2 regions of the Paraglaciecola sp. L3A3 genome follow, and region 1 is predicted to be linked to the other one. Evidence: riboswitches for the same ligand, from Rfam matches in the RefSeq annotation. Region 1 holds a riboswitch; the other holds the start of a gene.
What was found. A riboswitch is a leader RNA that binds a small molecule or an ion and turns the genes downstream of it on or off. The one in region 1 is predicted to bind cobalamin.

Region 1 (3,429 bases):
TAGGTCGACTTATTTGTATCTCAGTTAACTGGCCTGTTTGTAGGCTTTGTACCAGAGCCAAATTAGCGGCAATATCTTCAAGCTGGCCCAAGGCCCCTAGTGGTTTGGTCTTGTTGTCAATTTTATGTTGAATAGCAGTCAAAAGACTTTCATCGAGTTGGGCAATTTGCCAATACTCTGGGTTAAAAATAGAGGTTCTAGCTTTGCTCATAATGATTGATTTCCCTTTGTCATCATTTTTGTTTTTGGCTCATGGCCATAAGGAAAAATACGCTACCAATAGCAGAGGTGATAATACCGATAGGAATTTCTTGATCGGCTAGGGCGACTCTTGCCACTACATCAACCCAGACCATAAAACAACCGCCTAACAATACACTGCCAATAATGACGACTCGGCTGGTGACACCTAACCAAGAGCGCACAATATGGGGGATCATTAAACCGACAAAACCAATGCCACCACAATAAGCCACAATACAAGCGGTTAGCGCGGCACAAATAGCTAATGACATGATACGTAAACGGGTAACTTGTACCCCTAAGGTTTTGGCGTTTTCATCACCTAACAATAAGGCGTCCATGTGCCTACCATAAATAAGCAGCAATACCACACTGGCTAAAACCACGGGTAATATTACCCAGGCATACCAAACTTCAACTCTGGCTAAGCTACCCATCAGCCAAAAGATGACTTTACTGGCAGCAAAAGGCTCAGCTAAAAACAATAAAAAGTGGCTCATGGCACTTAACATAAACGACACTGCCACACCTGCTAACAACATGTGTTCGGTTTTACTACCGAAGGTTTTTGCAGCCAGAATTTGTACTAAGAATACGGCAAACAGAGCCCCTAAAAACGCAGCAAAGGGCAGGGCAAGGGTGAAAGAAAACTCCGGAAATAAGTTAATTAAGCCGACTTTTTCGGCAAAACGACTATCAAATAATAAGGTGGCAATACTGGCACCTAGTCCTGCTCCAGATACCACACCAAATAAATAGGGATCGGCCAAACCATTACGGGTGATGTTTTGTAAAGTGGCACCTGCTACGGCCAGTCCAGCACCCACTAAAAAGCCCACAAATACTCTAGGCATACGAATTTGCCAAAATATTAGATTGTTAACAGGTTTTTCGCAGACACTAAATACACACTGGTATAGCTCTTTAGCATTAAAATCAGCGGCACCAAAAAACAGCGCAGCCAATGGAGAGAGCAGTGCTGCTAGGATTAAAATGGCCCATTTTTTATTGATTAATTGTTTACGCATTATTGATTACTGCCAAACGGGTCATCGTGCTGATTAGCACTTTGCGGAGGAAAAAAATCAATGCGCAGTGAGCCTGGTGTTCCAGCCGTACTGTGTTTAATTTCGCAAGGAATACGAAATACTTGCTCTAAGCGATCAGCTTTAAGTACTTGTTCTGGTGTGCCTTGGGCAACCATTTTACCGTCATTTAGCAGGCATAAATGATCACAATAATTGGCGGCTAAATTCAGCTCATGCAAACTCATTACAACCGTAATATTAAATTGATGAGCGAGTGAACGAAGCAAGTTAAGTACTTGATGCTGATAATAAATATCTAAATGATTGACGGGTTCATCAAGCACAATAAACGCCGCTCTTTGCACTAACGCTCGGGCAATTAAACCCCGTTGTTGTTCGCCACCAGACAGGGAATTAAATGTTTGATAGGTTTTGTCAGCAAGCCCCACTCGGGCAATTGCGTCGGCAATATGTTGGTCGTCTTTGGGGGTTTGCCTAGATAACAAAGATTTGTGGGGTAACAAACCCATACGTACAATTTGCTGCAAGTTAAGAGAAAACACACTCTCGTTGAGTTGATTGACCACAGCAATTTGTTGGGCGAGTTCTAATGGCTGATAAGTATTTAGTTTTTTATTTTGCCAACTGACACAACCTTGGCTATCGGTTTGCCCTGATAACATTTTTAATAAACTGGTTTTACCTGCACCGTTTGGTCCAAGCACGCCCATCACCTGCCCAGAATTTAACTGCAGATTGATGTCTTGTAAAATCGACTTTTGGCCAATTTTTAGACTTAATTTTTGGGTGATTAACTGAGTCATATCAGTTGTTTAACCAATGAATAAAGGTACTGCGCCACATAATAAAAATAAAAGTATCAACGTTTAAATGGCAGGAAGGGGTACATAAAAAATAGGCCATAGCCTATAGAATGATTATGTATCCGCGTATTCCCGCGCGAAATTAAAAAGGTTTGGATTGCAATATCCATCTTAGAGGCTGGTATCTGACTTAGTTTAGTTCGGCCTGTCGTTAAAACGACTGAATTAAACATCACAGTTGCGGGTACAGTTCTGGAATAGCACTTTTTAGTATTTAATAGCGCGACCAGATTCCCAATTAATTTATGTTCGCTAATCTAATAAGACAGGTCAAAACATAAAACCTCATTAATTGCCGCGCAATATACCAAGTAATTGAAAGTTCTACGATGTTTTTATCTAAAAGATAAAATGCTGCGAAAAATTTCTTGTTACACTGTGTTTTCAAATTTAAAACTACACTTATCGAAGATTTGATTGATTGTCTGCAAATAGAGGCGGTTAGAAGTTTATTATTTGCCTTAAGGTTCATGTGACATTCATAGCGCAACTTATTTTTTAGACTTCGAGCACTTAATTTATAATGGGTGAGTTTTGTGGGCGTGATAATTTTAGTTCGACTTTATAGGCAAGAAATATGATTGTTTTTAACAGGGACTGCCTATTATATTTGGTGAACATAATCGGCAGTTAATTAGGCGCTTAACTTGCGCCTAAATAGATACCGTGAGCTGGTAATTTAAGTGTTTTTTCTGATTGTTGCCCTTGTTGAATATCAAACTCTAGCTGTATTTGTTGGCTATCATCTGGCAAAACAAGCACTGTCTCTTTAGCCGATAAGTTAAAACACATCAACCAAGTTTGATTCAGATGTTTACGATAAAAACACAATACCTCTGAGTGTAAATCGACAAACTCTATTTCACCTTGCTTTAAAATGTCTTGTTGTGCACGCCACTTCAGCCAGTTTTGATAAAACACCAAACTAGAAGTTGGATCGTTTATTTGCACATCTACAGATAATGCTTGATGTGATTTTGTGACTGGCAACCAAGGTTTGTTTTGACTAAATCCCGCATGTTCCTTTGACTCATTCCAAGGCATAGGTGTACGGCAGCCATCTCTGCCTTTGAAGGTTGGCCAAAATTCTATTCCGAAAGGATCTTGTAGTTCATCAAATTGCACTTCGGCTTCTTCTAAGCCTAATTCTTCACCTTGATAACTACATACACTGCCACGTAAACTAGTGACTAAAGCGGTAAACATTTTAGCTAATTGCTTCGATTGTGCATGATCTTTGCCCCAACGAGAAACAACACGGGCAACATCATGAT
Region 2 (3,429 bases), 400 kb from region 1:
CTGAAATAGCGGGACATTATTACAACATAGTGTTTAAAGGTTTTATGTTGCTGTTTACCGCTATGTTGTTGTTCTTTGTGGGTGTAGTTTTTATCATGAGCCCAGCTGGATTATTAAGTAACCTCGAGGCTTTCGAAGATACGTTCTTGGCAAATAATACCTTTTGGGTGTTAGTTATTTTGGCTTACTACTTTTTGGCTACCTTGTTGCCTATCGATAAAATCATCACTAAGTTTTACCCTGTGTTTGGTTTATTAATGATAGTAATGACATCCATGATCGCTATTGCATTATTAATCGATGCGCCACATTTACCTATTGCTGGTGATTTTTTTGCGTATTTTGAAACGGATCATGCTCACGATTTTTTAGCACCTAACCCTGATGGTTTACCCACTTGGCCGCTATTGTTTATTACGATTACCTGTGGTGCTATTAGTGGTTTTCATTCGACCCAAGCGCCGATCATTGCTCGCTGTTTAACCAATGAAAAATACGTTCGTCCTGTTTATTACGGGGCTATGGTTTGTGAAGGTGTAGTCGCGTGTGTTTGGGCATTAGCTGGTATTGCTGCTTTTCCAGAAGGGTATGCAGGTCTTAAAGCTATGTTAGATACTGGTGGCCCTGGTTTGGTGGTTAACCATATCGCCAATAGTTATTTGGGGGTATTTGGCGGCATTATGGCCATTGTTGCTGTAGCGGTTTTTCCTATTACCTCTGGTGATACCGCTTTTCGCTCGTTACGCCTGACATTGGTTGACGCCTTTAATATTCCGCAAAGTATTCGTAATCGCTTGTTGCTGGCTGTGCCTATTTTAACCATAGCGTATTTTATGACTAAATTAGACTTCACTGTGATTTGGCGTTATTTTGCTTTTTCTAATATGTTGCTGTCGACCAGCGTATTGTGGCTTGCCACTAAGTATTTATTTGATCGAGGTACTTTCCACTGGATTGCTAGTATCCCAGCGGTCATCACAACAGGCATTACCGTTTCCTACATTATGACAGCGGCCATTGGTTTTAATTTGGCTGCTGATCTAGGTAAGCCTATTGGTGTGGTTGTGGTAGTAATAGGTTTGTCGCTCTTGGTGGTTGTGCATAAAAAACGGCAAAAAGCATACTAAGCAGAATGAAACAGACCTGTCAGTGTAAAGCAGTGAAAAGCTAAAGAATTTGAACCACAGAGAACACAGAGGTAAAGATGTTTAAGATTTGCCTCAACGGTAGGTCGTGGCTTTAGCCCGTCAATGTTGAAAAATAGTCGCCATAAATGGATGACTTACAAAAGAAGAAAAGAATTTGAACCACAGAGAACACAGAGGTAAAGATGGTTAAGATTTGCCTCAACTTTAGGTCGAGGCTTTAGCCCGTCAATGTAAAAATAGACGCCATAAATGGACGACCTACAAAAGAAGAAAAGAATTGGAGCCACAGAGAACACAGAGGTAAAGGTGGTTAAGATTTGCCTTAACGGGTAGGTCGTGGCTTTAGCCCGTCAATGTTGAAATAGTCGCCATAAATGGATGACTTACAAAAGAAGAGAAGAATTTGAACCACAGAGGTAAAGACAACAATAATTCAGTTTTTTTCTTTTCTCTGTGTAGCGCAGCTTCTGTGATCGGCTTTTGTTTTTAGTAATGTTATGGCTTTTCTCGGTGTAACTCTTTGAAATTATTTGGCTTTTAGCACTTTGCTGTTATCTTTTTCTTGAATCTCGCCACTGCTTAGCCTGCTTCAAGCTGCCGTACTCTGCATTATTCAGCATTAGTGTCATTTTTCATTTGACTTTAATCTGCGCTATACGTATCTTCAGCGCCGCTATTCTAGGTGCCTATCGGTAACAAATTTGTTATCTGGATAGGGTAAACGGGAAGTGTGGTCAATCAGGTTGTTTTTATATTTGATTCAATTCCACCGCTGCCCCCGCAACGGTAAATACTTATTTATAAGTATCTAGCCCGACACCGGCCTAAAAATAGTTTCTGTACGTATGGAGCGGCGGGCTTCATTAGAATGTTGACACATTGCCGTTTTAATTGGCAATGGCAAAATACCTTTGGGTATTTTGAGCTGATTAACTTTAATTAGCGCAAGCATCCTCTGTTATCCCCCTCTCAATCGTTTACTTTTTTAGATTGAGGATTTTATGAAACACACATCTTTAGCTACTGCTATTACTCTGGCATTAACTGCCACATCCGCCTTTGCTGAACCTGCTCAAAGTGACGAAAAATCCATTGAAAAAATTGTTGTGGTATCAAGTCGTGTAGCCATGCCTTTACGAGAAGTGGCGACATCTGTTTCTCTAGTCACCCAAGCTGATATTGAAGCTAGAGGTTATGCTAACCTAGCTGAAGTACTTAAAACTCAACCTGCTATCAGTATGACAAGTAGTGGTGGCGCAGGTTCTAGTACGTCACTTCGAGTGCGTGGTGAAGAAGGATATCGCACTTTAGTACGAATCGATGGCGTTGATATTTCTGATCCGACAGGTACCCAAGTAGAACCCAAATTAGGTCATATGCAAGCATCCAATATTTCTCGGGTTGAAATATTGCGGGGCTCTCAAGGCCTTGCTTATGGCGCCGACGCAGGTGGTGTCATCAATGTACATAGCGCAGAATATACTGAACAGTTAGCTGGTAGAGTGTCTGCTGAAGCGGGACGTTATGACAGCACTAATTTGGTCGGTGACATAGGTGGCAGAACAGATAAATTTTCTTATTACATTGCAGGCTCAAGTTTTCAAACTGATGGCTTTGATGCACGTACAGATGACGCCTCAGGTGACTTGGATGGGTATGAAAACAACACCATTCACACTCGTTTAGGTTATCAGGTTTCCGAACAACTAAGCTTGAAACTGGTGGCCAGAAATACTCAAGGTGAAGGCGAGTTTGATCATTGTGGTTTTGGTGCGACAGCCAGTGATGACTGTCAGAGTGAGTTTGCACAAACTAATTTACGCACTAGCGTAAACTATGTGACTGGCTCTTCAGAACATGAATTTTCATACGCCAAAACATTAATTGAACGTGAAAATTTCAATCAAAATGTTTCTAGCTATCTAGCTAAAGGTGCGACTGAAAAAGTTGAATATTTAGCTCATAGTGAGCTAAACGATACTCACACTCTGGTATATGGTGCCGATTGGGAAAAAGAAGCCATTACCTCTGCCCAGCAATATCGTCACAACCGCGGTGCTTTTGTTGAATACCAAAGTGAATTAGTCAGTAATTTGTTTGTCACTGCTGGTTTACGTTATGACGATAACGATGATTTTGGTGAACATACTACATATCGTGTAAGTAGTGCTTATATTTGGGCTATCGATAGTAATGAGCTTAAATTACGTGGGGCCTACGGTACTGGATTTAGAGCGCCAAGTTTGTTTGAAGTAAACTACAATCGTCGCCCTGAAGCATT

Region 2: linked by a shared signal. The riboswitch ahead of GQR87_RS16245 (TonB-dependent siderophore receptor) and the one ahead of GQR87_RS14580 (ABC transporter ATP-binding protein) in region 1 are both predicted to bind cobalamin.

What each region holds. Positions count from the first base shown of each region.
Region 1 is NZ_CP047023.1:3,513,180-3,516,608, reverse strand. Features, by position in the region: gene cobT (nicotinate-nucleotide--dimethylbenzimidazole phosphoribosyltransferase) at 1-211, opposite strand, end outside; gene GQR87_RS14585 (FecCD family ABC transporter permease) at 234-1,271, opposite strand; gene GQR87_RS14580 (ABC transporter ATP-binding protein) at 1,271-2,095, opposite strand; cobalamin riboswitch at 2,254-2,451, opposite strand; gene GQR87_RS14575 (alpha-amylase family glycosyl hydrolase) at 2,798-3,429, opposite strand, start outside.
Region 2 is NZ_CP047023.1:3,909,648-3,913,076, reverse strand. Features, by position in the region: gene GQR87_RS16250 (carbon starvation protein A) at 1-1,127, shown strand, start outside; cobalamin riboswitch at 1,812-1,991, shown strand; gene GQR87_RS16245 (TonB-dependent siderophore receptor) at 2,150-3,429, shown strand, end outside.